Regions from separate parts of the Pantoea sp. X-Soil-MYKO-1289 genome, predicted to be linked through region 3. Evidence: predicted binding sites of a transcription regulator. Region 3 holds the regulator's gene; each other region holds the start of a gene.

Region 1 (9,571 bases), 2.3 Mb from region 3:
TGAGAAGCTGGCGGCGCTGCTGAGCGATGCGCAGACGGCGCAAAATGCCGGTTTCGAGCCGGTGCTGCCGCTGCGGGTCGGCAGCGGGCCGACGCTGTTCTGTTTCCATCCGGCGTCAGGCTTCGCCTGGCAGTTCAGCATCCTGCAACGTTATCTGGACGCACGCTGGTTCATCGTCGGCATCCAGTCGCCCGACGCCAGCGGCCCGCTGAATCAGGCGGCGCATCTGGATGAGGTGTGCGACGCGCATCTCGCCACGCTGCGGCAGCAGCAGCCGCACGGCCCTTACTATTTCCTCGGCTATTCGCTGGGCGGCACGCTGGCGCAGGGCATCGCCGCGCGGCTGGAGGCGCTCGGCGAAGAGGTGGCGTTCCTCGGCCTGCTCGATACCTGGCCGCCAGAGACGCAAAACTGGGACGAGAAGCGCGGCGAGAACCAGCTCGATCCGGCAGTGCTGGAAGAGGTGAACCGCGAGCGCGAGCAGTTTGTCGCCGCGCAGCGTCAACAGGCGGGCGAAGGCATGGAGGCGATGTTCGACGCCATCGAGGCCAACTATGCCAGCTCGGTGCGGCTGCTGGCGACCGCGCGCAGCGCGCGCTTCAGCGGTCGCGCCACGCTGTTCCTCGCCACCGAGACGCAGCAGCCGGGTCAGGATGCGCGTCGCGCCTGGGCGCCTTATGTCGGCGAGCTGGAGGTGCGGCCGCTGGCGTGCGCCCACGTCGAGATTATCTCGCCGCGCATGTTCGAGCAGATCGGGCCGCAATTGCAGCAGCTGCTGATGGTATTTTCTAAAGGCAGCTGATTAGCTCGAAAAGCGGATGGTATGGCCCGAAGAGCAAAGCGTCCCGCGACAAGGATGTCGCGGGCCGAGCGAGCAGGGATGCGTAAAGCGACTTTGCGATCGGGCCATATCATCCGCTTTGGCACCTCTCTCCTAAACCATCCCTATTCAGTGCGGGTTTTAGCTAGCGTCTCCGTTGCGCCCGCGTCCCAGCGGCACAATCATCGGCGTATGCGCCACCGGATCCTCAACGATAACGCAGCGCAGCCCGTAGACCGCCTCAATCAATTCCGGCGTTACAATCTCCGACGGCCGCCCCTCGGCAACAATCTGGCCGCTGCGCATCGCGATAAGATGCGTGGCGTAGCGGCACGCCTGATTCAGATCGTGCAGCACCACCACCAGCGTGCGGCCATGCTGCTGATTGAGATCCTGCATCAGCTCCAGCAGTTCGATCTGATGAGTAATATCGAGCCAGGTGGTGGGTTCGTCCAGCAGCAGCAGCGGCGTCTGCTGCGCCAGCACCATGGCGATCCAGACGCGCTGACGCTGGCCGCCGGAAAGCTGATCCACCGGCTGTGCGGCGATATCCGCTACGCCGGTCGCCTGCATCGCCTGCTGCACCGCCGCCTCATCCTCGTCGCGCCAGCGGCCGAACAGCGGCTGATGCGGATAGCGGCCGCGCGCCACCAGTTCGCTGACGCTGATGCCGGAAGGCGCCTGCGAACTCTGCGGCAGCAGGCCGAGACGTCGCGCCACCTCTTTGGTGGAGAAGCGCGCAATCGCCTCGCCGTCGAGCAGCACCTGCCCCTTCAGCGGCGACGCCAGGCGGCTCAGCGCGCGCAGCAGCGTCGATTTGCCGCAGGCGTTGGGGCCGATGATCACCGTCAGTTCGCCATCCGGAATGGTTACCGACAGCCCCTCCGCCACCACTTTCTTTTCGTAGCCCAGCGTCAGCGCCTCGCCCCGCAGGCGCGCAATCCTCTCTGTCATTGGCGTCGCGCCTCCCTGACCAGTAGTGCAATCAAATAAAGCCCGCCAAGGCTGACGGTAATCACGCCGACCGGCAGCTGATACGGCAGAAAAAGATGCTGCGCCGCATAGTCCGCCGCCAGCAGCAGCAGCGCGCCGCACAGCGCCGCCAGCGGCAGCGCCCCTTTGATGCCGCCGCACAGGCGACGAGCGATCTGCGGCGCCAGCAGGGCGACGAACGAAATGGGGCCGGCCAGCGCGGTCGAGGCGGCGGTCAGCACCACGCCGAGCAGCATCAGCCACAGCCGGCTGCGCTCCACCGGTACGCCCAGCGCGCAGGCGGTGTCGTCGCCCATCTCCAGCAGGCGCATACGCCGCGCCAGCAGCGCGGTCAGCAGCAGCGCCGCCGCCAGCACGGCGACCGCCGGCGCGGTTTTCGCCCAGCTGATGCCGTTAAGCGATCCAGCGCTCCACAGCCCGGCGCTGAGCGCCGCCTCCAGCGAGGCGCTGATAATCAGCCAGCCGTTGAGCGCCATCAGCAGCGCGCGCACGCTGATGCCGACGATAATCAGCCGGAAGGTCTCTACCCCGTTGCGCCAGGCAAACAGATAAACCACGCCAGCGCTCAGCACGCCGCCCAGCAGCGCCGCCAGCGTCATCGCCTCGCTGTTTTGCTGAAACAGCACCAGCGCCACCAGCACGCCGCTATAGGCGCCGGTGTTGAAGCCGAGAATATCGGGGCTGCCGAGCGGGTTGCGCAGCAGCGACTGAAAAATCGCGCCGCTCACCCCAAGCGCCGCGCCGAGCAGCAGCGCCATCGCCACGCGCGGCAGCCGCCACTCCAGCACGATCAGCTGAACGTTGCGCGCCGCTTCGCCATTGAACAACTGCCAGAGCTGCGCGCCCGTCACCGGCAGCGCGCCGCGCGTAACGCCGAAAAAGGCCAGCAGCGCGCAGGCCGCCAGCAGCCAGATGGCGTGCATCATCGCCCGACTCATACCTGCCCTCTCCCCAGCTTGCGGCGCACCAGCACAATCAGCATCGGCGCGCCGAGCAGCGCGGTGACCACCGAGACGCGCAGTTCGCCCGGCACCATCAGGCGGCCCAGAATATCGGCGGCCAGCAGCAGACAGGGAGTGATCAGCAGCGTGCCGGGCAGCATCCAGCGGTGATCGTTGCCCCACAGCCAGCGGGCCAGATGCGGCGTCATCAGCCCGACAAAGGCGATGGGGCCGACGGCGGCCGTGGCGGCGCCGCTCAGCAGGGCGATGGCCAGCAGCCCCAGCAGTTGGGTACGCGCCACGCGCGTGCCGAGCGCCGTCGCCAGATCGCCGCCCATGCTCAGGGTATTGAGCGCGCGCGCCAGCAGCAGCGCGATCAGCGCGCCGACCGCCACCGCTGGCCAGGTAGCGCGCAGCACGGCAAAGCTGCGGATATCGAGCGAGCCGCTGTGCCAGAAGCGCAGATGGTCGTAAATATCGGGATTAAGGAGAGAAAGTCCGGAGGTCAACCCTTCCAGCACCGCGCCGAGCGCCACGCCCGCCAGGGTCAGGCGCACCGGATTGACGCGGCCGCCGCCGAGCGCGCCGGTCAGCGCCACCAGCAGCGACGCCAGCAGCGCGCCGACAAAGGCGAAGCCGAGCCAGTCGGCGGGCGAATCAGCGCCAGACAGGGCGATGCCCAGCACCACGGCGAAACCTGCGCCTGCGTTAACGCCAAGAATACCGGGATCGGCGAGCGGATTGCGCGTCAGGCTCTGCATCAGCGCGCCCGCCAGCCCGAGCGCGCAGCCCGCCAGCAGGCCGGCAAGCGTGCGCGGCAGTCGCGCCTCGCGCACGATAATACAGTCTGCGCTGCCGCAGCGGGTGGTCAGGGCAAGGTAAACATCATGAATGGCGATCGATTTAGCGCCGAGCATCAGGCTGAGCGCGATCAGGAGCAACAGCAGCATCCCTGAAGCGGCTATTGCGGAGAGTTGGCGCATAACGTTCCGAACCTTCACTGTTCACTGACGCAGCGAACGCGTCAATTTGATAATGATACTTGTTATCGTTATTACTCGTATTTTTGTATGTTACCATGATTCGCCTCGACCATCGCGAGGAAAACCGCAGCAAAAGGCGAAGCAATGAACAAACCCTCCCATCTCATCGACCTCAGCCTGTTGAAGACGCATTCCGCTTTTCGCGCCGTCTTTATCGCCCGTTTTATCTCTATCGTCGCGCTTGGCATGCTGGCGATTGCCGTGCCGGTGCAGATCCAGCAGCTGACCCGCTCGCCCGCGCTGGTCGGGCTGGCGGTGACCCTGGCGGGCGCGGGCATGTTCGTCGGACTGCTGACCGGCGGCGTGCTGGCGGATCGCTACGAGCGCAAACGGCTGATCCTGATCGCGCGGTCTACCTGCGGCCTCGGCTTCGTCGCGCTGGCGGTTAACGCCTCGCTGCCGACGCCATCGGTCAGCGCGGTCTTTTTGCTCGGCCTGTGGGACGGCTTCTTCGGCGCGATTGGCGTGACGGCGCTGCTGGCGGCGACGCCGGCGCTGGTGGGACGCGAAAACCTGATGCAGGCGGGCGCGATTACCATGCTGACGGTGCGCTTCGGCGCCATTCTCTCGCCCGCCGTCGGCGGTCTGGTGCTGGCGCACGGCGGCGCGGCGTGGAATTACGGCCTCGCCGCGCTCGGCACGCTGCTCACCGTGCTGACCCTGCTGCGGCTGCCCGTGATGCCGCCGCCACCGCAGCCGCGCGAGCATCCGCTGCGGGCGCTCGCCAGCGGCGTACAGTTCTTGTTTGCCGCGCCGCTGGTCGGCATGGCGGCGCTGATCGGCGCGCTGGTCACCCTGGCGAGCGCGGTGCGCGTGCTCTATCCGGCGCTGGCGCCGCACTGGCAGGTCAGCCTCGATGAGCTGGGCCTGATGTACGCCGCCGTGCCGCTCGGCGCGGCGCTGGGCGCGCTCACCAGCGGACGGCTGGCGCAGACGCCGCAGCCTGGCAAAGTGATGTTAGCCAGCGCCGTCGCCGCTTTCCTCGCGCTTGGCGCCTTCAGCCTGATGCCGCAGTTCGCCCTCGGGCTCGCCTGCCTGGCGGCGTTCGGCTACTTCAGCGCCGTTAACAGCCTGGTGCAGTACCAGCTGATTCAGTCGCTGACGCCCGATGCGCTGCTGGGACGCATCAACAGCCTGTGGACGGCGCAGAACGTCACCGGCGATGCGATCGGCGCGGCGATGATCGGCGCGCTGGGGTCATGGCTGCTGCCGCAGCAGGCCGCCGCGCTGTTCGGCTTCGGCGCGGCGCTGCTGGGCGGCGTGATGTGGATGCTGATGGCGAAGCTGCGACGCTATCAACCGCCAGCGCCGACGCTGGCGGAAGAGGCGTTATGATTTAACGAACAGCTGCTCCAGACGCGCCAGCAGATGGCTGGCGCTGTAGTAATCAAGACGGAAAGTGTCGGCGCCCAGCGCGTAAACCTGCTGCTGCTTCACCGCCGCGGTTTGCGCCAGGAACGGATTCTGCATCAGCTGTTTCGCGCCTTGCTCCTCCGCGGCGAACAGCAGGAAGCTGTTGCCGTTCAGGCCGCTGGCGACGTTCTCGCCGGAGAGCTGAATAATATCTTTGCGCTGGCCCATGCTGTGCGTCTGCTGTAGATCCGCAGGCGGCACGGCGAGCGTAAAGCCGAGCTGCTCCAGCAGCTTGCCCTGCGCTGATTCGCGCGTCCACAGGTTCACCGCGCGGCCGCCGCCGTTAAACACCATCGCGGAAACCGGCTGCGGCGGCAGCGTGATTTTCTGCTTCAGCGCCGCCTCTTGCGCATCGAACGCCTTTACGCGCGCCGCCGCCTCCGCCTCGTGGCCGGTCGCTTCACCGAGCAGCGTCACCAGCTGCTGCCAGCTTTTATCGTCATAGTTCACCACCAGCGTCGGCGCGATAGCCGAGAACTGATCCACCAGCTTAAGCGCGGAGTCGTTGCCGGTCGCGCTGACGATAATCAGATCCGGCGCCTCGGCGGCCACCGCTTCGGCGCTCGGTTCGCCGATATAGAGCCGCTTAAGATGTTTACGCTTTGCGACGTCGCTCCACTGACGGAAAAAGCCCTGCTCGTCCGCCAGACGGCTGCCCGGCGCGGTCGCCCCGCTGGCGATGACCGGCGCGTCGATCGCCAGCAGCGAGCCAGTCAGGGTGACGCTGGTGGAGACGATGCGCTGCGGCGCTTTTTCCAGCGTGACGCTGCCGCTGGCGCCTTGCAGCGTGCGCGGCCAGCCTTCCTCGGCATGCGCGTCAGAATTAGCCAGGACGGTGACGAAGGCCAGCGCCGCCACCGTGGTAAAAATCCGCTTAAACATAAGATTCAGCCCACCTTTTACTGAAAGACAACCTTCTGTCGCCCTTACGCATCACGCTGAGATCGCGCGCTCAATGCCGCGAATTTATTGACACTCCAGCCTAATCAACGTAGGTTACAGAACCACAATACAAATGATAATCATTATTAGTTATCTTATCATTTATAGGTGAAAATTATGGTGGAAACGTTGACGTTTGGAAATCCCCTGCTGGAGGATTTCTCCGCGCTGTGCCGGGGATTTATCTTCACATCCCCGTGGCGCAGTATCGCTACGCAAGGCTGCTACACCACGATCGCCACGCCGGCGACCGATGGCGACGCGCTGAACGGCGACTTTCAACAGCAGCTGCGACGCCACTTCGCATCCGCAAAAAAACAGGGCATCGCCCATCCGATCCTGGTCGGCGCCATCCCCTTCGACGTCACGCAGCCCGCCGCGCTGTTTATTCCGGAATCGCATCAGGTCTTTAACCGCGCCGATCTTCAGGCTGCGCTGCCCGCCGTTCAGGCGCCGCTGCCGCAGGTGCGCCGCCGCGCCGCTATGCCGGAGCACGATGTGTTTACCGCCATGGTGGCAGAGGCCGTGGCCGCTACGCAGCGCGGCGAGCTGGATAAAGTCGTGCTGTCGCGCCTGATGGATATCGTGACGGAGCAGCCGGTCGATATCGCCGCGCTGATGCAGCGCATCGTGGCGCAGAACCCAAACAGCTATCACTTTCATCTGCCGCTGCCGCAGGGCGGTTCGCTGGTCGGCGCCAGCCCGGAGCTGATGCTGCGCAAAGCGGGGCGTGATTTTAGCTCCTGCCCGCTGGCCGGCTCCGCGCGACGCGACGCCGACGCGCAGCGCGACAGGGCCGCGGGCGACGCCCTGATGCAATCGGCGAAAGATCGCCACGAGCACAAGCTGGTGACCGACGCGATGCGCGAGGTGCTGCAGCCGCGCAGCCGCCTGCTCTCGGTGCCCGCTACCCCTTCTCTGCTGACCACCGCCACGCTGTGGCATCTGGCGACGCAGATCGACGGCGAAGCGCTCGACGAGCAGGAGAACGCGCTGTCGCTCGCCTGTCTGCTGCATCCGACGCCGGCGCTGAGCGGCTTCCCGCACAGGCGCGCGCAGCAGCTGATCCAGACGCTGGAGCCGTTCGATCGCCGTCTGTTCGGCGGCATCGTCGGCTGGTGCGACGAGCAGGGCAACGGCGAATGGGTCGTCACTATCCGCTGCGGCACCGTGCATGGCGCGCGGGTGCGCCTGTTCGCCGGCGCGGGCATCGTGGCGGATTCGCAACCGGAATCAGAATGGCGCGAGACCGGTGTCAAACTCGACACCATGCTGCGCGCTTTTGGACTGCAATAAAGGAAATACCATGTCGATCCCTTACCATCGCTGGCCAGACGATCTGGCGGCACGCTACCGCGAGAAAGGCTACTGGCTGGATGTGCCGATGACCGATATCCTGGCGCGTCATGAAAACAGCGACGCCATCGCCGTTATTGAAGGCGATCTGCGGCTGAGCTACCGTCAGCTGGCGCAGCGCAGCGACAACCTCGCTGCCGCGCTACAGCGCCGCGGATTGAAAAACGGCGACACCGCGCTGGTGCAGCTCGGCAACGTCGCCGACTTCTACGTCACCGTTTTCGCCCTGTTCAAGCTGGGCGTCGCCTCGGTCTACGCGCTGTTCAGCCACCAGCGCACCGAGCTGCAGGCCTACGCCGCGCAGATCGAACCTGCGCTGCTGATCGCCGATCGCCGCCATGCATTGTTCGCCGACGACAGTTTTGTCGACGCGCTGCGCGCCGCGCAGCCGTCGCTGCGGCAGGCGATCCTGCGCAACGACAGCCAGCCGGAAAACAGCCTGGAAGCGCTGATGGCCGAAGGCGCGGGCGATTTCCAGCCGACGCCGACCGCCGCCGACGAAGTCGCCTTTTTCCAGCTCTCCGGCGGCAGCACCGGCACGCCGAAGCTGATTCCGCGCACCCACAACGACTACTACTACAGCATCCGCGCCAGCGACGAGATCTGCGCGGTCACCGCCGACACGCGTTATCTGATCGCCCTGCCCGCGCCGCATAACTTTGCGATGAGTTCCCCCGGCGCGCTCGGCGTCTTCTACGCGGGCGGCCAGGTGATTCTGGCCGAGGATCCCAGCGCGACCAACTGTTTCCCGCTGATCGAAAAGCACAAGGTTACCGACACCGGCCTGGTGCCGCCCGCCGTCAGCCTGTGGCTGCAGGCGATTCAGGAATGGGGCAGCAACCAGGCGCTGGCGTCGCTGCAGCGGATGCAGGTCGGCGGCGCCAAACTGGGCGAAACGCTGGCGGCACGCATTCAGAGCGAGATCGGCTGCCGGCTGCAGCAGGTGTTCGGCATGGCGGAAGGGCTGGTGAACTACACCCGGTTCGACGACGACGAGCGCACCATTCTCACGACTCAGGGCCGCCCGATTTCGCCGGATGATGAGGTCTGGGTAGCCGACGAGAACGGCGATCCGCTGCCGACCGGCGCCATCGGCCGCCTGATGACGCGCGGCCCCTATACCTTCCGCGGCTACTACAAAAGCCCGGAGCACAACGCCGCCAGCTTCGACGCCGACGGCTTTTACTGCTCGGGCGATCTGATCGAGATTAACCCGCAGGGCTACATCACCGTGCAGGGGCGCGAGAAAGATCAGATCAACCGCGGCGGCGAAAAGATCGCTGCCGAGGAGATCGAAAACCTGCTGCAGCGCCATGCAGATGTGATCCATGCGGCGCTGGTGTCGATGCAGGACGAGCTGATGGGCGAAAAAAGCTGCGCCTTTATCGTGGCGCGCCAGCCGCTCAAGCCGGTGGCGCTGCGCCGCCATCTGCGCGAGCTGGGCGTCGCCGAATATAAACTGCCCGATCGCATTACCTGCGTGGATGAACTGCCGCTGACGCCCGTCGGCAAAGTAGACAAAAAACGCCTGCGCCAACAGCTTGCCGATCAACCAGCGCAAGCCTGACCTGTTCCGGAGATTTTATGGCTATTCCAAAACTGACCTCATATTCGCTGCCCGCCGCCGCCGAGCTGCCCGCCAACAAGGTGAAATGGACGCTGGAGCCGCAGCGCGCCGCCCTGCTGATTCACGATATGCAGGCTTACTTTCTTAACTTCTGGGGCGAAAACAGCCCGCTGGTTAATCAGGTCGTGGAGAACATCGCCCGCCTGCGCGCCTGGTGCAAGTCGCAGGGCATCCCGGTGTTCTATACCGCGCAGCCCAACCAGCAGAGCGATGAAGATCGCGCGCTGCTGAACGATATGTGGGGGCCGGGCCTGAACAAGCATCCCGAGCAGCAGAAGATTGTCGACGCGCTGGCGCCCGACGCCGAGGATCAGGTGCTGACCAAGTGGCGCTACAGCGCCTTTGTCCGCTCGCCGCTGGAGTCGATTCTGCAGGAGATGGGACGCGATCAGCTGATTATCACCGGCGTGTACGCCCACATCGGCTGTCTCACCAC
Region 2 (9,571 bases), on a different replicon from region 3:
CGCCGCGCACGCGCTCGACTATGACGACTTTCACGCCGACTTTCGCGGCCATCCCAGCGTGGTGATCCTGCCTGCGCTGCTGGCGTGGGCGGCGGAGAACAACGTCTTTAACGCGGCGCGCTTTCTTGACGCCTTTATCATCGGCGTGGAGATGGCCGGCCGGCTCGGGCTGGCGATGACGCAGAGCCACTACACGCTCGGCTACCACAATACCGCGTCGCTCGGCACGCTGGCCGCCGCCGCCGCGCTGGCGCGCTTTAGCGGCGCGGACGCACGGCAGACCGCGGTGCTGCTCGGCATCGCCGCCACCGAGGCGAGCGGCCTGCGCGCCCAGTTCGGCTCGGCGGTGAAGCCGCTGCACGCCGGTTTCGCCGCCGAGCGCGCGGTGCGCGCCACGCAGCTGGCGCTGGCGGGGTTTGACGGGCAGGCGGAGGGCGTGCTGGAGGCCTTTATTTCGCTGGGCAGCGCGCGGGAGGCGCAGCCTGAAAAGCTGCTGGAAAACTGGGGCGCGCCCTGGCGCATCGTCGCGCCGGGCCTGGAGTTCAAGCCCTTCGCCACCTGCGCCGGCACGCACAGCGCGGCGGAGGCGACGCGCGAGATCCGCCAGCGCTGGAGCGGTTCGACACCAGAGCTGCTGAGCGCTATCGATCGCATAACCGTGGCCTTTCCGCCCGGCGGCGATATCGCCGCCTCGGTGCGCCAGCCGAAAAACGGCATTGAGGCGCGTTTTAGCCTGGAGTATGTCATCGCCGCCATGCTGATTTACGGCGACCTGCGCATGGCGGACTTTGCCGAAGGCGAAGTCAATCCGCAGATTATGGCGCTGGCGGCGAAGGTGGCGCGCCAGCCCGACGCGGATGCGCCGCCAGACGCCATCAATCCTGGGCTGCGCTTCCATGAGGTGACGCTGTTTCTCCACGACGGCACGCAGCTGCGCCAGCGGCGCACCCGTCAGCAGTCGCTGGCGACGCCGGTGGACGTCGCCGGCAAGCTGCGCGCGGCGCTGGACGGGCAGCCTGCGCTGCTGGCCTGCAGCGCGCTGCGCAGTGATGAGGATTTGCGCCGCCTGGCGCAGACGCTGATCGCCGCGCTGTAGCGACTGTCGCTTAGCCTTGCGGCGGCGTAAAGGCGGCGACCGGCGGCGCGTCGCCGATATATTTTCTGACGTTCACCACGGCAATCTGGCCGGTGCAGCCCTGCGCCAGCGCTGAGGTGCCGATATCCTGCGTCAGCACGTTGGGGTTGCCGTGACGGCAGAGCGGCCGCGCCGCGGCGGGATCGACCGGATCGTACCAGGCGCCGGTCGGCAGCCGCACCACGCCGGGCCTGATCGCCTCGGTGAGCGCGGCGCTCGCCAGCAGGTGCCCGCGCGCGTTGTAAAGCTCAATCACGTCGTTATCGCCGATGCCCAGCCGCTGCGCATCCAGCGGATGCAGGCTGCAAACCTCGCGCCCGTTGCGCTTGCCGCTGCGGCTGTAGTCGCCAAAATCGAGCTGGCTGTGCAGGCGCGTCGCCGGCTGGTTGGCGATCAGCCAGAAAGGATAGTTTGCAGAGGGCTGCTCGCGCGGCGCGCGCCAGACCGGATGGCCGGGACAATCCTCATAGCCGAAACCGGCGATGGCGTCGGAAGCGATCTGAATCTTCCCGGTGGGCGTCGGCAGCGGATGGGCCGCTGGATCGGCGCGAAACGCATTGATCATGCGGCCGCCATCCTGCAGCTGCGGCAGCGTCACCACGCCTTCCCGCCAGAAGGCGGCGAAATCGGGCAGCCCTACCTGATGCGCCGCCAGCTTTTCCTGCAGCTGCGCATAGAGATGTTCAAGCCAGCCGCGCGCGTCGCGCCCTTCGGTAAAGGCCGCCTCACGTCCCAGGCGCCGCGCCAGCTCGCTGAAAATCTGGTAATCATCCCGCGCCTCGCCGTACGGGGCCGCCACCGGCTGCATGGCGATAAGATGGCGGTCGGTCGGCGCCCCGCCGACATCTTCACGCTCCAGCGTCATGGTGGCGGGCAGCACGATATCCGCGTGGCGCGCGCTGGCCGTCCAGGCGCTCTCATGGACGATCAGCGTATCGAGGCGGCAAAAGGCCTGACGCAGCCGCGCCAGATCCTGATGATGGTGAAACGGGTTGCCGCCCGCCCAGTAGGCCAGCCGAATGTCGGGATAGGTCAGATGACGCCCGTTATAGTGAAATTTTTCGCCGGGATGCAGCAGCATATCGGCGATGCGCGCCACTGGAATAAAGCGGTCGATGCCGTTTTTACCCTGCGGCAGCGCCGGAAAGCTCGCCAGATTATGGTGTTTACCGTAGTGCCCCAGCGCGCCGAGCGCATAGGTAAAGCCGCCGCCGGGCAGGCCAGGCTGCCCCAGCGCGGCCGCCAGCGCCAGTCCCAGCCAGACCGGCTGTTCACCATGCTGCGCGCGCTGCAGGGCGTGCGCCACGGTGATCAACACCCGCTTGCCGTGCAGCGCATGCGCCAGCGCGCGGATCTGCGCCGCAGGCAGGCCGCAGAGAGCGGCGGCCCAGTCGGCATCGCGCGTAATGCCGTCCTCTTCGCCCAGCAGGTAGGCTTTGAGCGTCGGCCAGCCGTGGGTATAGCGCGCCAGAAAGTCGTCGTCGGTCAGGCCCTGCGTGGTCAGCTCATGCAGCAGCGCCAGCATCAGGGCCGCGTCGGTGCCGGGGATCAGCGACAGCCATTCGCCGCCCGCTTCATCGGGTAGATCGCTTTTCAGCGGGCTGACGGAGATAAAGCGCGTGCCGCGTCGGGCGGCGCGCTGCATAAAGCCGCGCTCGGTGTGCTCGCTAAGGCCGCCGCTCGCCACCTGAGAATTTTTCAGCGCCAGTCCGCCGAACGCCAGCACCACGTCGCTGTGCTCGGCGATCGTCTCCCAGCTGACGCCGCGCCGCGCAATCTCGTTCATATCGCCGACGATATGCGGCAGCAGCACCGAGGCCGCGCCGGAGCTGTAACTGTTAACCGAGCGCACATAGCCGCCCATTACGGTATTCAGAAAGCGGTGCACCTGACTTTGCGCATGATGAAAGCGTCCGGCGCTCGACCAGCCGTAAGATCCGCCGAAAATGCCGGCCGGCCCGTAACGCTCGCCGACGCGCCGCAGCTCGTCCGCTACCCGCGCGTAAGCCTCTTCCCAGCTCACCGCCACGTAGCTGTCCAGGCCGCGACGCGCGTCGGGGCCCGGCCCGTTCTCCAGCCAGCCGCGCCGCACCATCGGCCGCGCCACGCGCGCCGGATGCGCGAGCGCGTTGTGCAGGTTCGCCAGCAGCGGGCTGGGATCGGGGTCGGCGCTAAATGGGGTAATCGTCAGGCTGTCACCGTCGCGGCGCGCGCGAAATGCGCCCCAGTGGGCGCTGTGCATAGTGTCGGTCATGGTCGTCCTGCGGAGAAATGGCGCCTAAAGCACCGTTGCGATGAAGTTGCGCACGCGCCCGTTGCTGGGATCGTCAAGCACCTGCTGCGTCGGCCCGGCGGCAACAATCCGGCCGCTCTCCATAAATACCAGAGTGTCGGCGATTTCGCGCGCGAAGCCGATCTCGTGCGTGACGATCACCATGGTGATGCCGGAGTGCGCCAGCTGCTTAATCACCTGCAGCACCTCGCCCACCAGTTCGGGATCGAGCGCCGAGGTCGGCTCGTCAAACAGCAGCACGCCAGGATCCATCGCCAGCGCGCGGGCGATGGCGACGCGCTGCTGCTGTCCGCCCGACAGATTTTGCGGCCACTCCTCTTCCCGACCCGCCAGCCCGACCTGCTGCAGCAGCGCGCGCGCTTTTTCCAGCGCCTGCTGGCGCGGCGCCTTTTTCACGCGTATCGGCGCGTCGGCGATGTTTTGCAGCACCGTGCGATGGGGAAAGAGATTGAACTGCTGAAACACCATGCCGATGTCGCGGCGCTGGCGCGCCACTTCGCCGCTGCTCAGCTCATGCAGCGCCTGACCTTTCTGCCGGTATCCCACCAGCTCGCCGCCGATGCGGATAGTGCCGCCATCCAGCTTTTCCAGATGGTTGATGCAGCGCAGCAGCGTCGATTTGCCCGAGCCGGACGGCCCAAGGATCACCGTCACCGAACCGGCCGGAATATCGAGATCGACCTCGTCGAGGACGGTGACGCCGGAAAAGCGTTTGGTCACGTTACGCAGGGCGATTGCCTCAGCCATGGGTGATACTCCTTTCGCTGCGCGTCGGGGTAAAGCCGTTGAGCAAACTGCGCCACAGGGTGCGCGACTGACCGCGCGCTACGCCGCGCGAGAAATAGCGTTCGACGTAGAACTGTCCGATCGACAGCACCGAAGTCATCAGCAGATACCAGAGCGTCGCCACCAGCAGCAGCGGGATCACCTCATAGGTGCGCTGATAGATGATCTGCGCGGAAAAGAGCACATCCTGCAGCGAGATCACCGACACCACCGCCGTGGTTTTTAGCTGGCCGATCACCTCATTGCCTGCCGGCGGCAGAATGGCGCGCATCGCCTGCGGCAGAATGGTGAAGCGGAAGATCTGCGCCGGGCGATAGCCGAGCGCGCGCGCCGCCTCAAGCTGCCCGTTGCCGACGCTCTGGATGCCGGCGCGCACGATCTCCGCCGCGTAGGCGGACTGGTGCATCACCAGCGCGATAACGGCGGCGCTGAACGGGCTGACCAGCGCGTTGGACTGGGCGCTCCACAGCTCGCCGACGCCCGGCAGCGACAGAGAGAGCGTGGGATAGAGCGCGGCGATGTTGTACCAGAGAAACAGCTGCACCAGCATCGGCACGCCGCGAAAGAACCAGGTGTAAGCCCAGCTTACCGCCACCAGCACCGGATTCGAGGAGAGGCGCATCAGCGCCAGCACCGTGCCGAAGGCGAACCCCAGCACCACCGAAATCGCCGTTAGCTGCAGGGTCATCAAAACGCCCTGCAGAATCGACGCTTCGGTAAAGTTGTCGGCGATAACGCCCCATTCGAAGCGTGGGTTATTGATCATCGAGTGGGCCATCGCCGCCACGCACAGCAGCACCAGCAGCGCGCTCAGCCAGCGGCCATAGTAGCGTTTGCCGACGATGCGCAGCTCGTCAGCGCGATGCGGTTCTGGATTCACTGGAAGATCTCCTGATTACGTTTCGCCTCTTTCACCGCGCCGAAGCCGATCTCCCAGCGATCGAGGATCTTCTGGTAGCTGCCATCTTTGATCAGCGAATTGAGCGCCGCCTGCACCGCAGGCTCCAGCGGTGAATCTTTCGGGAACGCCACGGAAACCGGCGCGTCGTTGACGCTGATCTCGCCGCTCATGGTCAGCGGCTTGATCAGTTTCACCTGCCAGGTCAGTCCTTCATAAGGCCCGAAGAACATCGGCACGCGCCCGCTGACCACCGCCTGTACGCCAGCCGGACGATCCGGGAAAACGGCGATTTTAATCGGCGGCTTGCCTGCGCTTTCGCAGGCTTTGCTCGCCTCTTCCAGACGGGTGATCTGCGTGGTGCCTGCCCCCGCGCCGACCTCTTTGCCGCAGACCGCGTCGAAGGTGGTGAACGGCGCGATGCTGGCGCTTTTTAGCGAGATAATGCCGAGTCGGCTGGCGTTGTAGTAGCCGACGAAATCGACCTGCTTCAGGCGCGCCTGGGTGGCGTTGATGTTGGAGAGCGCCACATCGTAGCGGCCGGTTTTCAGGCCGGGAATGATATTGTCGAAGCCGCCGGTGTCGCGCCACTGCACCGCGACGCCAAGCCGTTCGCCGACGGCGTTCATCACGTCGATTTCACGCCCGGCCAGGGTTTTATTGTCTTCTTTATAGAAGGTGGTCGGCGGCGTGTTGGGGTTTGTCCCGGCGACAATATAGCCGCGCTGCAGGATAGCGGCAGGCACCAGGCTTTTCAGCGCGGGATCCGCCTGCACATGCAGTGAACTGTCGGTCGGCACCGAGGTGTCGGCGGCCATCGCGCCCTGCGCGGCCAGAGCGAAAGCGATGTAGGTGACGCCTTGCATGAGTTTCACGGGGATCTTTCTCCTGATCAAATAAAATCCCTTGCGGGAAAAGTAGATAAGTATCTAAACGGCCAGACGGCTTTATTCTCAAGGAGGAGAGGCAGGCTTAACAAATGCGAAAAAACGCTAAGCATTGCCGAAACAGGCATTAGCGCGGCGTGCCTCTGAGGAAGTTCTGAACGGCTGACAAAACCCTGGCTCATTACGCGCGTAACGCGTCGCCCATTTTTTAACCCATTGTCCAGCAATGTAAATATGCTGACGCCAACTATACAATGAGAATCATTATCACTATCATGCGCATTTACTTACACTCGTTAACGTATCAGGGAGAAAGTTTAAGTGAATGTAACGGTAGATTTCAGAAAGCGCCCCTGCGCCCTGCTGATGGTCGGCATGCTGAGCGCCACCGGCGTCGGTGCGGAAGAGACGGAAAAGCTGGCTGACGACGAGACGATGCTGGTCACCGCCGAACAGATACTCAAGCAGCAGCCCGGCGTCTCCACCATTACCGCCAAAGATATTGAAAAAAGCCCGCCGGTGAACGATCTCTCCGACATCATCCGTAAAATGCCCGGCGTCAATCTGACCGGCAACGGCGCCAGCGGCAGCCGCGGCAACAATCGTCAGATCGATATTCGCGGCATGGGGCCGGAAAATACCCTGATTCTGATTGACGGCGTGCCGGTTTCCTCACGCAACGCGGTGCGCTACAGCTGGCGCGGCGAGCGCGATTCGCGCGGCGACAGCAACTGGGTGCCGCCGGAAATGGTGGAGCGTATCGAGGTGATCCGCGGCCCGGCGGCGGCGCGCTACGGCTCCGGCGCGGCGGGCGGCGTGGTGAATATTATTACCAAACGACCCACCAACGACTGGCACGGCTCCCTTTCGCTGTTTACCAACCAGCCCGAAGACAGCAAAGAGGGCGCCACCAAACGCGCCAACTTCAGCCTGAGCGGGCCGCTGGCGGGCGACGCGCTGACCATGCGCCTCTATGGCAACATCAATAAAACCGATGCCGACGCCTGGGACATTAATACCGCGCAGAACGGCTCCTATGCCGCGGGTCGCGAAGGCGTGCGTAATAAAGATATCAATGGCGTGCTCTCCTGGAAGATCACCCCAGAGCAGATCCTTGATTTCTCATACGGCTACAGCCGTCAGGGCAATATCTACGCCGGCGACACGCAAAACAGCAACGGCAATAACAGCGCCAACGGCCTGGTCGAGTCGCTGGTCGGCAGTGAAACCAACCGTCTTTACCGCCAGTCTTACGGCCTGGCGCACAACGGCATCTGGGACTGGGGCCTGTCGAAGCTGACGTTCAATTACGAAAAAACCAATAACACGCGCCTGCAGGAAGGCTCCGGCGGCAGCGTGGAGGGCATGATCAACAGCGATAAATTCGCCACCAGCCGACTGGAGAGCTACCGCGGCAACGCGGAGATTAACTTCCCGCTCGACTGGCTGCGCGACCAGACGGTAACGCTGGGCGCGGAGTGGAACCATGACAAGCTGAACGATCCCGCCTCGATGCAGGCCGCCAACCAGGCGGGCGTTAATATCGGCGGCGTCAGCGGCAACGCAGCGGATCGCAGCAGCAAGAACAGCGCGACCCTCAGCTCGCTCTACTTCGAGGATAATATCGCCGCGACCGACTCGACCGAGGTTATTCCCGGCATCCGCTTCGACTACCACAACAGCTTCGGCGCCAACTGGAGTCCGAGTCTGAACCTGTCGCAGGCTCTGGGAGACGACTTCACGCTTAAGGCGGGCATCGCCCGCGCCTTCAAAGCGCCGAACCTCTATCAGTCCACCGAAGGCTATCTGCTCTCGACACGCGGCAACGGCTGCCCGAAGGATATCGCGTCGGGCAGCTGTTATCTGCTGGGCAGCGACGATCTGGAGCCGGAAGTGAGCGTGAACAAAGAGCTGGGCATCGAGTACACTCATCAGGGCTACGTGGCGGGCATCACCTGGTTCCGCAACGATTATAAAAACAAGATCGTCTCTGGCCGCGAGCGCGTAGGCATCGCCTCTAACGGCTATAACATTCTGCGCTGGGAAAACGGCGGCAAAGCGGTGGTTGAAGGGCTGGAAGGCAACCTGACGGTGCCGCTGATCGCCGATACGCTGGAGTGGCGCAGCAACGCCACCTATATGCTGAAGTCGGAAGATAAAGAGACCGGCAATCCGCTGTCGATTATTCCCAAATACACCATCAACTCGCAGCTTGAGTGGCAGATGACGCGCGACCTTTCCGGCAATATCAACTGGACGATGTACGGCCGCCAGAAGCCGCGCGAGTTTTCCGAATCGCGGCTGGAGGTGAACAATCTGTCGCAGCGTGAGGTTGGCGCCTACTCGGTGTTGGGCCTGAATCTCAACTACGACCTGACAAAAAACCTGCGCGCCAACGCGGGCGTCAGCAACCTGCTCGATAAGCGCATCTATCGCGAGAACGCGGGCGCGTCGACCTATAACGAGCCAGGCCGCGCCTGGTACGCCGGGGTATCGTACAACTTCTGACCGGCTGCGCCGCCGCCGTTGCGCGACGGCGGCCAGCAGCAGAAAGATTGCTGATTTAACCTGATGTAAAGCGAGGCGCGTGGGGTTATGATGCTGCCGCTGCGGGTCATGCGTCGTCACACTCCGCCGCGCCTTGCGGGAAAAAGCAGACAGATGCGCAGGCGCGGGTTTCGACGCCAGGCTACGCTGAATAAACCCGTAATTCAGGAGAGTAAAGCCCGTGAAATTTGAAAATCAGGATGCGTTTAAACTGGCGGTGGCTTATATGGAGCGAAAAGAGAATGTCACCGGCATTACCGTTTACTTTAAATCCTTTATCGAGACCTACCAGAAATTCGATCGCTGGCTGAGCGCTGCCGATCCGGTGCAGGCTGTCGAAGAGGAGAAAAAAGCCGCTAAAGCCAATCCCGATTCTCTGCTCTGACGCCCCGCGCGGCGGGATAAGACGGTCGGCTTACTCAGTCTTAACCCGTCGTTCTGGCGCCCCTCGCCCGGCTTTGTCTGGGCGTTGTCCTCTTGCCGCTGTTCCTTAACGACGCATTCGTCGCTTATCATCCGCCTCTGTTTTATGCTTAACTTTCGCTCTACCTTTTTCAGTACGTGGTAAAAATGCACTATTTTAACGAATTAATGGGCTTTATTGAGGGGAACGTCGCGCTTTCCGCCACCTTCAATATTATTCTGCTGGTTCTCGCCGGTATGATTGCGCACCTTGTCTGCAAATTCTTCGTGGTCAAAGTGGTGCGCAAAGTCTTTTTCAGCACCCATAAAAGCGATGTGCCGCTGGATAAAGATGTCAGGATATCGGAAAAACTCTCCAACTTTATTCCGGTTATCACCGTCTATTATCTGCTGCAGTTTATGCCTGAACTGCCCGAACATCTGCAAATTGCCATTCGGACGCTGTGCGGCATTCTCTTCTTTATCTATCTGTCGCTCTTTTTTAATGAAGTGCTGGAGATCGTCAACAGCTCCTATTCGAAAAAATCGAAGCGTAAGAATCATTCGATCAAAGGCTATATTCAGGTCGGCAAAATTCTGGTGCATATTTTATCGGCGATTAT
Region 3 (9,571 bases):
CGCTGGCGACCCACTGGTGGATGCTGATCCCGCAGGGCATCGTCTTCTTTGCGCTTTACTATGTGGTATTCCGCTTCACGATTAAGAAGTTCAACCTGATGACGCCGGGCCGCGAGCTGGCGGTAGCGGGCGACGAAACGGACGGCTACGACGTTAACGTCGACACAACCGACAACGGCGAGAGCGCGACCGAATCGCTGGCGCGTCGCTATATCGGCGCCATCGGCGGCTCCGACAACCTGACCGGCATCGACGCCTGTATCACGCGTCTGCGTCTCAACGTAAAAGACTCGGCGCAGGTCAATGAGTCCGTCGCCAAACATCTGGGCGCGTCCGGCGTTATCCGCCTGAATAAACAGAGCGTGCAGGTGATTGTCGGCACCCAGGCGGAAAGTATCGCCACCGCAATGAAAAAAGTGCTGACGAAAGGGCCGGTCGCCTCCGCGGGCGGCGCTTCAGCAGCGCCTGCCGCGCCGGCGGCAAAACCGCAGGCAGCGTTGAATCGCGAGACCAAAACCATCGTGACGCTGATGGCGCCGGTGAGCGGCGACGTGGTCGCGCTGGAAGCGGTGCCTGACGAAGCCTTCGCCAGCAAGGCGGTAGGCGAAGGGCTGGCGATCAAGCCGAGCGGTAAAACCGTGGTGGCGCCGGTTGCCGGCACCGTGGTGAAAATCTTCGACACCAACCATGCCTTCTGCCTGGAAACCAGCAGCGGCGTTGAAATCGTGGTGCATATGGGCCTCGACACCGTGGCGCTGGGCGGCAAAGGCTTTGCCCGGCTGGTGGAAGAGGGCGCGACGGTGGCGTCGGGTCAGCCGGTGCTGGAGATGGATCTCGATTTCCTCAACGCCAACGCGCGTTCGATGATCAGTCCGGTTGTGGTCAGCAACAGCGAAGATTTCGCCGGGCTGACGCTGCTGGCGACCGGCCCGGTGGTGGCTGGCGAAACCCCGCTTTACGAGGTAAAAGGCTAAGCCCCTGAGCGCATCGCCGTAAAAAAAAGCAGGCAGGAAGCAATTCCTGCCTTTTTTCGTTTTATCGCCTTAACAAACCGGTTGTTTCCCTTCGACGCTTTGTGGATCATACTCCGTTACTTCGTGGTACAAACCACCCGCTATACGTATTGAGGATTGAGAGATGAGTGAGGCTGAAGCCCGCCCAACTAACTTTATTCGTCAGATCATCGACGAAGATTTGGCGAGCGGCAAGCACAGTAGCGTGCATACCCGTTTTCCGCCTGAGCCCAATGGCTACCTGCATATCGGCCATGCTAAATCGATCTGCCTGAACTTCGGCATCGCTCAGGACTATCAGGGTCAGTGCAACCTGCGTTTCGACGACACCAATCCGGTTAAAGAGGATATGGAGTTCGTCGAGTCCATCAAGCGCGACGTGCAGTGGCTGGGCTTTGAGTGGAGTGGTGACGTTCGTTATTCCTCAGATTACTTCGATCAGCTCTATCACTACGCGGTTGAACTGATCAATAAAGGTCTGGCCTATGTCGACGAACTGACGCCGGAAGAGATCCGCGAATATCGCGGCACCCTGACCGCGCCGGGCAAAAACAGCCCCTATCGCGATCGCAGCGTCGAAGAGAACCTGGCGCTGTTCGAAAAAATGCGCAACGGCGAATTCGCCGAGGGTAAAGCCTGCCTGCGCGCCAAAATCGATATGGCGTCCAGCTTTATCGTGATGCGCGATCCGGTGCTCTACCGCATTAAGTTCGCCGAACATCACCAGACCGGCAAAAAGTGGTGCATCTATCCGATGTATGACTTTACCCACTGCATCTCCGATGCGCTGGAAAATATTACCCATTCGCTCTGTACGCTGGAGTTCCAGGACAACCGTCGCCTCTATGACTGGGTGCTGGATAACATCTCTATACCCGTGCATCCGCGCCAGTATGAGTTTTCGCGTCTTAACCTCGAATATGCGGTGATGTCGAAGCGCAAGCTGACGCAGCTGGTCAACGAAAACGTGGTGGAAGGCTGGGACGATCCGCGCATGCTGACCGTTTCGGGCCTGCGCCGTCGCGGCTACACCGCCGCCTCTATCCGCGAGTTCTGCCGCCGTATCGGCGTCACCAAACAGGATAACGTGGTGGAGATGGCGTCGCTGGAATCCTGCATTCGCGACGATCTGAACGAAAACGCGCCGCGCGCCATGGCGGTGCTCGATCCGCTGAAAGTGGTGATTGAGAACCTGCCGGCCGGCCATAACGAAATCATCACCATGCCAAATCATCCGAACAAGCCGGAGATGGGCACCCGCGACGTGCCGTTTGGCCGTGAGGTCTGGATCGATCGCGCTGACTTCCGTGAAGAGGCCAATAAGCAGTACAAACGTCTGGTGCTGGGCAAAGAGGTGCGTCTGCGCAACGCTTACGTGATCCGCGCCGAGCGTGTGGCAAAAGATGAAGAGGGGAATATCACCTGCATCTACTGCACCTGCGACGTCGATACCCTGAGCAAAGATCCGGCTGACGGCCGCAAGGTGAAGGGCGTGATCCACTGGGTCTCCGCAGACCACGCGCTGCCGGCGGAATTCCGCCTTTACGATCGCCTGTTCAGCGTGCCGAATCCTGGCGCGGAAGAGGATTTCCTGACCACCATCAATCCGAACTCGCTGGAAATTCGTCAGGGATTCGTCGAGCCAGGTTTGCAGAACGCCAGCCCGGAAGCGCCTTATCAGTTTGAGCGTGAAGGCTACTTCTGCGCCGACAGCCGCTATTCGCGTCCCAACCAGCTGGTGTTTAACCGCACCGTGGGCCTGCGCGACACCTGGGCAAAAATCGGCGATTAAATTTTTGCATTAACGGCATGATAAAATCACTACAGGGCGAGCAATCGCCCTTTTTTATAGCTGCAATCAGCCGCAAGGCAATTTTTTGTTCTGTAACAAACAATTACTACTTGTCGGACCAGTATGGGCGTTGTCTGAGTTAACGAAAATTAATCAATTTACAGATGTGAATTTCATTTTTTCAGGTAGGCTATTCGCTCTTTGAAGAGGCTATGCGGGCATAAAAAGGAAAAATGATGACGGCTCTTGGTCAGGAAGCAAAACACAGCGTGGTAGTTTTACATCAGTTAATCGAACGTATATTCAATCAGCCTTCAGGCGAAGACGATACCTTCGATCTGCTGCTTTCACACTTCCATCCCGATTTCCGCATGGTGACGCCGCAGGGGCGGCTACTCGATTTAAATCAAACCGAAGAGCTGTTTCGGCAGTTACAGGGGCGCCGCGAAGGCATGCGCATTGCCACCAGCGAGCACGCGGTGATCTCTCAGGGCAAAGATGAGGTCACTATTCAATATCGCGAGCTGCAGATGATGAACGGCAGCGATCAGGCGCGCATCTCGCTGGCGATCCTCGACTGCACGACCTCAATTCCCCGCTGGCGCTATCTGCACGAAACGCTGGTCGCCTGACGGCCATAAAAAAAGCCGGTACGCAGACCGGCTTTTAGCATTACTGCATAGCGCACATCTTTACTGATCGTGGAGCGTTTCGTCTTCGCGGCAATCGCCCAGCGAGCAGTGTCCGTAGAGATAGAGGCTATGGTTCGTCAGCTTGATGCCGTGACGGGTAGCAATATCTCGCTGGCGTGATTCGATCGATTCGTCGCTGAATTCGATGACTTTGCCGCAGTCGAGGCAGATCAGGTGATCGTGATGATGCTGCTGAGTCAGTTCGAAAACCGATTTCCCGCCTTCGAAGTTGTGACGCGTAACGATGCCCGCATCGTCAAACTGGTTCAGTACGCGATAAACGGTAGCCAGACCAATCTCTTCGCCCATATCAATCAGGCGTTTATACAGATCTTCCGCGCTGACGTGATGGCACTGAGGTTCCTGAAGCACTTCCAGAATTTTAAGTCTGGGCAGCGTGACTTTCAGGCCAGCCTTCTTTAATGCGGTATTGTTGTCAGTCATGCGGATATTGTCCTGTTACTTTGCTGGTTACTTGAGGCGCCTTGCCTTGAATGTCGTTCGGTGTCTATTCTCATTTGCGTCTCATTATAGAGGTGAAGTTTTGAAATGAAAACCGAGGGAAACGCCTGAAATCAACACGGGCTGTAAGAAGATGCGTAACGGCGCCGGGCGGAGAAATGCAGGAGGTTCGTTATCATCTCGCTAACTTCCTGACCTCGCGGAAGAAATAAGCAGATAACCGATGTGGGTATTGTACAGAATCAGAGATAAAAGTTAAAAAACTGTAGCTATTATTTCTATAGGAAAAACCTTTAACTCAATGTGAGCCAGCGCCCACATTGAGTATGTGGGTAATCAGGCTTCGATGATCGCCTGCAGCTGCAGCTCATCATAAATCTGCTTAACCCAGGCCTCGACGCGCTGGTTGGTCAGTTCCGGCTGACGATCTTCGTCAATCGCCAGGCCGAGGAAGTGCTTGTCGTCCGCCAGGCCTTTAGAGGCTTCGAAATGGTAGCCTTCGGTCGGCCAGTGGCCGACGATCACCGCGCCGTTCGGCTCGATAATGTCGCGAATGGTGCCCATCGCGTCGCAGAAATATTCCGCGTAGTCTTCCTGATCGCCGCAGCCGAACAGCGCCACCAGCTTGCCGTTGAAATCGATCTCCTCCAGCGTTGGGAAGAAGTCGTCCCAGTCGCACTGCGCTTCGCCGTAGTACCAGGTCGGAATGCCCAGCAGCAGGATATCGAACGCCTCGAGATCTTCTTTCGTGCTCTTGGCAATGTCGTGCACTTCCGCAACCTCTTTGCCCAGCTGTTTCTGGATCATTTTTGCAATGTTTTCGGTGTTGCCGGTATCGCTGCCAAAGAAGATGCCTACGATTGCCATGGGGTAAATAACCTCTTAAATCCTGATAATGAGTGCATGCGCAGAGCGCACAATTAAGCGAATGATAGCAGAGCGGGCAAAAGGGCGGAACTCGAAAAGCCGCTCCATTTGCTTCTGCGTGCGCTTTACGCTATTCAGCCCAGTTTGAGTTGCGCCAGCAGCATTTGTTCAATCAGTTCGCTGCGGCTGATATTGCGCTGCTCAGCCAGGGTGTTTAACGCATCCACGGCTTCGCTGGTCATTTTAAGTTCGACACGACGCAGCCCGCGCACTTTGTCACGTTTCAGTTGATTGCGCTTATTGATGCGCAGCTGTTCATCACGCGAGAGCGGACTGGTTTTCGGTCGACCGGGCCGACGCTCGTTTGCAAACAGATCCAGCGTGGTGCGGTCAGTGTGTTCTTTTGCCATGGGTTAGTAAAACTAGCGGCGCGAGCAGGCGCGTTTATCACGAAATGGGCCATTGCCGCGGCAAAAAAATGAGCAGCGGCAAAATTTAGCGCGCCATCATACTCCAGCCGAAGTGATGACGCCAATGCTAAACCGCGAACGGCAAGCTTTTGCTTTTAAAGCGCAAAAAAGCGGCGGACGCTGCGCAATACGGCATCAGGTTTCTCGGCGTGCACCCAGTGGCCGGCGCCGCTGATGACGTGCGCATGCGCGGCGGGAAACTGACGCAGCAGCGCGTCGCGATGCTGGTTGTCGAGATAGGGCGAGTCGCCGCCGCGTATAAAGAGCGCAGGATGCGGCCAGGGCGGCACCGCTTCCCAGCCAGATATTGTAGCGTAATTTTCCCATAGCGCCGGAACGTTGAAGCGCCACTCCCCATCCTGAAACGATTTGAGAATAAACTGGATAACGCCTTCTTCTTTAATATGCGTGCGCATCACCTGCGCGGCCTCGCTGCGCTGGCGCACGCCTGCGTCGCTAACGGCGCGGATGGCGGCGAAAATCTCATCGTGGCGTCGCGTCTGATAATCCACCGGCGCGATGTCGATCATCACCAGCCTTTCCAGGCGCTGCGGCGCCAGCGCGCTCATCGCCATGGCAATTTTTCCGCCCATCGAGTGGCCGATAACGGCGACGCGATCGATCTGGTGCGCGTCCAGGGTGTCGAGCATATCCTGCGCCATGGCGCGATAGCTCATCTCGTCGGCGCGCGGCGACAGGCCGTGGTTGCGCACATCCACCTGTATCAGCGGGCCTGCGTCTTTAAGGCCGCGCGCCAGCACGCCGAGGTTATCCAGACTGCCGAACAGGCCGTGAATAAGCAGGATGGGCAAGGAATCAGCGATTGATTGGTCAGTTTGCAGACGAGCATTTAAAATCATGGCAAAGTTCTTAAGATGGGGACCTTGGGTTAGGTTATCATGCTTTCACCTTTCCAGGCGCGACGACACGGCAGGCTTTAGGGCATATTCCGACTTTTGCCGTATGAGCGTGCGAAGGCTATCAGCCCGCCTGGATTTAACTTTATAATCCTTATGTTAGAACCCGCCCGCTCCGCGAACAACCGAGTGTTGCAACGGCGTTTTTCAGGCTGGCGTGGTTCTGTCACGAGTCGAAACCGTACGGAAAAAGATGAAAACGATTGAAGTTGACGAAGACCTCTACCGCTATATCGCCAGCCACACGCAACATATCGGCGAGAGCGCCTCTGACATTTTACGGCGGATGCTAAAATTTAATGCCGGTCAAAGCGCGCCTGCGGCAGCGGCGCCGTTAGCCGCTGGCGAGGCGGCGCAAAAAACGATCCAGCCGGTGCGCGCGGAAAACCGCCCGCAGGATCGCGTGCGCGCCGTGCGTGAGCTGCTGCTGTCCGACGAATATGCCGAACAGAAGAAAGCGGTCAATCGCTTTATGATGGTTCTCTCAACCCTCTATCGTCTTGATCCTTCGGCGTTTGCTGAAGCCACTGCCTCGCTGCAGGGCCGTACTCGCGTCTATTTTGCGGGCGACGAGCAAACGCTGTTGCAAAATGGCACCCATACGAAGCCGAAGCATGTCCCCGGCACGCCGTACTGGGTGATCACCAATACCAATACCGGCCGTAAATGCAGCATGGTGGAACACATCATGGTCTCAATGCAGTTCCCGCAGGAGCTGGCAGAGAAAGTTTGCGGCACCATTTAAACTGAAGCGTCAGGGAGAAGCGCCAATGGCCAGTCACCCCCGTGCCGGGCAACCCGCCCAGCAGAGCGATTTGATTAACGTTGCACAGTTAACATCACAGTATTATGTCCTGCAGCCCGACGTGGCGAATCCGGACCATGCGGTGAAATTCGGCACCTCCGGGCATCGCGGCAGCGCAGGACGCCAGAGCTTTAACGAGCACCATATTCTGGCGATCGCGCAGGCCATCGCGGAAGAGCGCAAGAAAAACGGCATTACCGGACCCTGCTATGTCGGTAAAGATACGCACGCGCTCTCTGAGCCGGCGATTCTGTCGGTGCTGGAAGTGCTGGCCGCCAACGGCGTAGACGTCATCGTGCAGCAGGACAACGGCTACACGCCGACGCCAGCTATCTCCAACGCTATCCTTGAGCACAACAAGCAGGGCGGCGCGCAGGCGGACGGCATCGTGATTACGCCGTCGCACAACCCGCCGGAAGATGGCGGCATCAAGTACAACCCGCCGAACGGCGGCCCGGCCGACACCAACGTCACCAAAGTGGTCGAGGATCGCGCCAACCAGCTGATTAAAGCGGGCCTGCAAGAGGTTAAACGTCTGCCGCTGGATCAGGCATGGGCAAGCGGCCGTATCGTCGAGAAAGATCTGATCCAGCCTTACGTAGAAGGGCTGGCGCAGGTGATCGACTTCGCTGCTATCCAGAAAGCGGGCCTGAAGCTGGGCGTCGATCCGCTGGGCGGCTCCGGCATGGAGTACTGGAAGCGCATCGCCGAGCACTACAACCTCGACCTGACCATCGTCAACGACGCCATCGACCAGACCTTCCGCTTTATGCATCTGGATAAAGACGGCGTGGTGCGCATGGACTGCTCTTCTGAATGCGCCATGGCGGGTCTGCTGGCCTATAAAGACAAGTTCGACCTGGCGTTCGGCAACGACCCGGACTATGACCGTCACGGCATCGTGACGCCGGCGGGCCTGATGAACCCGAACCACTATCTGGCCGTGGCCATCAACTACCTGTTCCAGCATCGTCCGCAGTGGGGCAAAGAGGTTGCCGTCGGCAAAACGCTGGTCTCCAGCGCGATGATTGACCGCGTGGTTAACGATATCGGCCGCAAGCTGGTGGAAGTGCCGGTAGGCTTTAAGTGGTTCGTTGACGGCCTGTTCGACGGCAGCTTCGGCTTTGGCGGCGAAGAGAGCGCGGGCGCCTCATTCCTGCGTTTCGACGGCTCCGCCTGGTCGACCGATAAAGACGGCATCATTCTCTGCCTGCTGGCGGCGGAAATCACCGCGGTTACCGGCAAAAACCCGCAGCAGCACTATGACGAGCTGGCTGCGCGCTTCGGCGCGCCGAGCTACAACCGTCTGCAGGCGCCTGCAACTTCTGCGCAGAAAGCGGCGCTGTCGAAGCTGTCGCCGGAGATGGTCAGCGCCGACACCCTGGCGGGCGATCCGATCACCGCGCGCCTGACGGCGGCGCCGGGCAACGGCGCCTCTATCGGCGGTCTGAAAGTGATGACGGAAAACGGCTGGTTCGCCGCGCGTCCGTCAGGCACCGAAGATGCCTACAAGATCTACTGCGAAAGCTTCCTGGGCGCCGAGCATCGCGCGCAGATTGAGAAAGAAGCGGTAGAGATCGTCAGCGAAGTGCTGAAAAACGCCTGATAATATTGAGCTGGCTGGTAAACCAGAGGGTTTTTCAGGCGGCTCAGTATTCAAAACGCGGATGGCATGGACCGAAGAGCAAAGCGTCCCGCGACAGGGAGGTCGCGGGCCGAGCGAGCATGGATGCGTAAAGCGACTTTGCGATCGGCCCATGCCATCCGCGTCTGCACAGTGACACATGCATCAAGCGCCCTCTGGGCGCTTTTTTTATGGCATAAAGCGGTAGCCGATGCCGGTTTCGGTCAGCAGATGCTTCGGCTGCGCCGGATCCGCCTCCAGCTTCTGGCGCAGATGCGCCATATAGATGCGCAGATAGTGGCTGTGCTCGACCGCATTCGGTCCCCAGACCTGGCTCAGTAGCTGGCGCTGCGTCAGCACCTTCCCGACATTGCTCAGCAGCACGCCCAGCAGGCGAAACTCAATCGGCGTCAGATGCACCTCGCCATCGGCGCGCACCACGCGGCGCGCGGCGAGATCGACGCTAACGTCGGCGAAACGGATCACCGGTTCCGGCTGCTGGCCGGGATGACGCCGCAGCGCCACGCGCACGCGCGCCAGCAGTTCGCCAATACCGAAGGGCTTGGTCAGATAGTCGTCTGCGCCGACGTCGAGCGCGTCGATCTTATCCTGCTCGTCCACGCGCGCCGACAGCACAATCACCGGCACGGCGCTCCACTGGCGCAGCTCGCGGATAAAGTCGCGTCCGTCGCCGTCCGGCAGGCCTAAATCGAGGATCACCAGATCGGGCTTGCGCGTCGCCGCCTCAATCAGCCCGCGCTGCAGCGTATCGGCGTCAAACACCTTCAGCGCTTCGCCTTCCAGCGCAAGACGCACAAAGCGCCGGATCTCTTTTTCATCTTCAACGATAAGTACGGTGGCCACGCAGCGGTGCTCCATGCCTGAAAACCTGGCGCTACTGTAGCAGCAAAATATCCGGCTGCGAATTG

The links. The regulator Fur, encoded in region 3, represses iron uptake genes when iron is present. The targets are predictions, from matches to a motif close to ATAATAATGAGAACNACTATCAA.
Region 1: the regulator Fur is predicted to act here: its motif matches at 6,220-6,242, upstream of AC6I7Z_RS16760 (isochorismate synthase).
Region 2: the regulator Fur is predicted to act here: its motif matches at 6,254-6,276, upstream of AC6I7Z_RS20280 (TonB-dependent siderophore receptor).

What each region holds. Positions count from the first base shown of each region.
Region 1 covers NZ_AP036004.1:3,512,355-3,521,925, forward strand. The annotation lists gene AC6I7Z_RS16730 (enterobactin synthase subunit F) at 1-802, shown strand, start outside; gene AC6I7Z_RS16735 (ATP-binding cassette domain-containing protein) at 962-1,774, opposite strand; gene fepG (iron-enterobactin ABC transporter permease) at 1,771-2,751, opposite strand; gene fepD (Fe(3+)-siderophore ABC transporter permease) at 2,748-3,737, opposite strand; gene entS (enterobactin transporter EntS) at 3,882-5,132, shown strand; gene fepB (Fe2+-enterobactin ABC transporter substrate-binding protein) at 5,127-6,092, opposite strand; gene AC6I7Z_RS16760 (isochorismate synthase) at 6,270-7,448, shown strand; gene AC6I7Z_RS16765 ((2,3-dihydroxybenzoyl)adenylate synthase) at 7,459-9,075, shown strand; gene AC6I7Z_RS16770 (isochorismatase family protein) at 9,093-9,571, shown strand, end outside.
Region 2 covers NZ_AP036005.1:182,438-192,008, reverse strand. The annotation lists gene AC6I7Z_RS20305 (MmgE/PrpD family protein) at 1-1,096, shown strand, start outside; gene AC6I7Z_RS20300 (molybdopterin-dependent oxidoreductase) at 1,107-3,389, opposite strand; gene AC6I7Z_RS20295 (amino acid ABC transporter ATP-binding protein) at 3,414-4,175, opposite strand; gene AC6I7Z_RS20290 (amino acid ABC transporter permease) at 4,168-5,094, opposite strand; gene AC6I7Z_RS20285 (ABC transporter substrate-binding protein) at 5,091-5,978, opposite strand; gene AC6I7Z_RS20280 (TonB-dependent siderophore receptor) at 6,366-8,507, shown strand; gene AC6I7Z_RS20275 (hypothetical protein) at 8,728-8,931, shown strand; gene AC6I7Z_RS20270 (mechanosensitive ion channel family protein) at 9,117-9,571, shown strand, end outside.
Region 3 covers NZ_AP036004.1:1,252,267-1,261,837, forward strand. The annotation lists gene nagE (N-acetylglucosamine-specific PTS transporter subunit IIBC) at 1-974, shown strand, start outside; gene glnS (glutamine--tRNA ligase) at 1,138-2,805, shown strand; gene AC6I7Z_RS06005 (hypothetical protein) at 3,042-3,437, shown strand; gene fur (ferric iron uptake transcriptional regulator) at 3,498-3,941, opposite strand; gene fldA (flavodoxin FldA) at 4,296-4,826, opposite strand; gene ybfE (LexA regulated protein) at 4,961-5,236, opposite strand; gene ybfF (esterase) at 5,392-6,156, opposite strand; gene seqA (replication initiation negative regulator SeqA) at 6,407-6,958, shown strand; gene pgm (phosphoglucomutase (alpha-D-glucose-1,6-bisphosphate-dependent)) at 6,984-8,624, shown strand; gene kdpE (two-component system response regulator KdpE) at 8,832-9,506, opposite strand.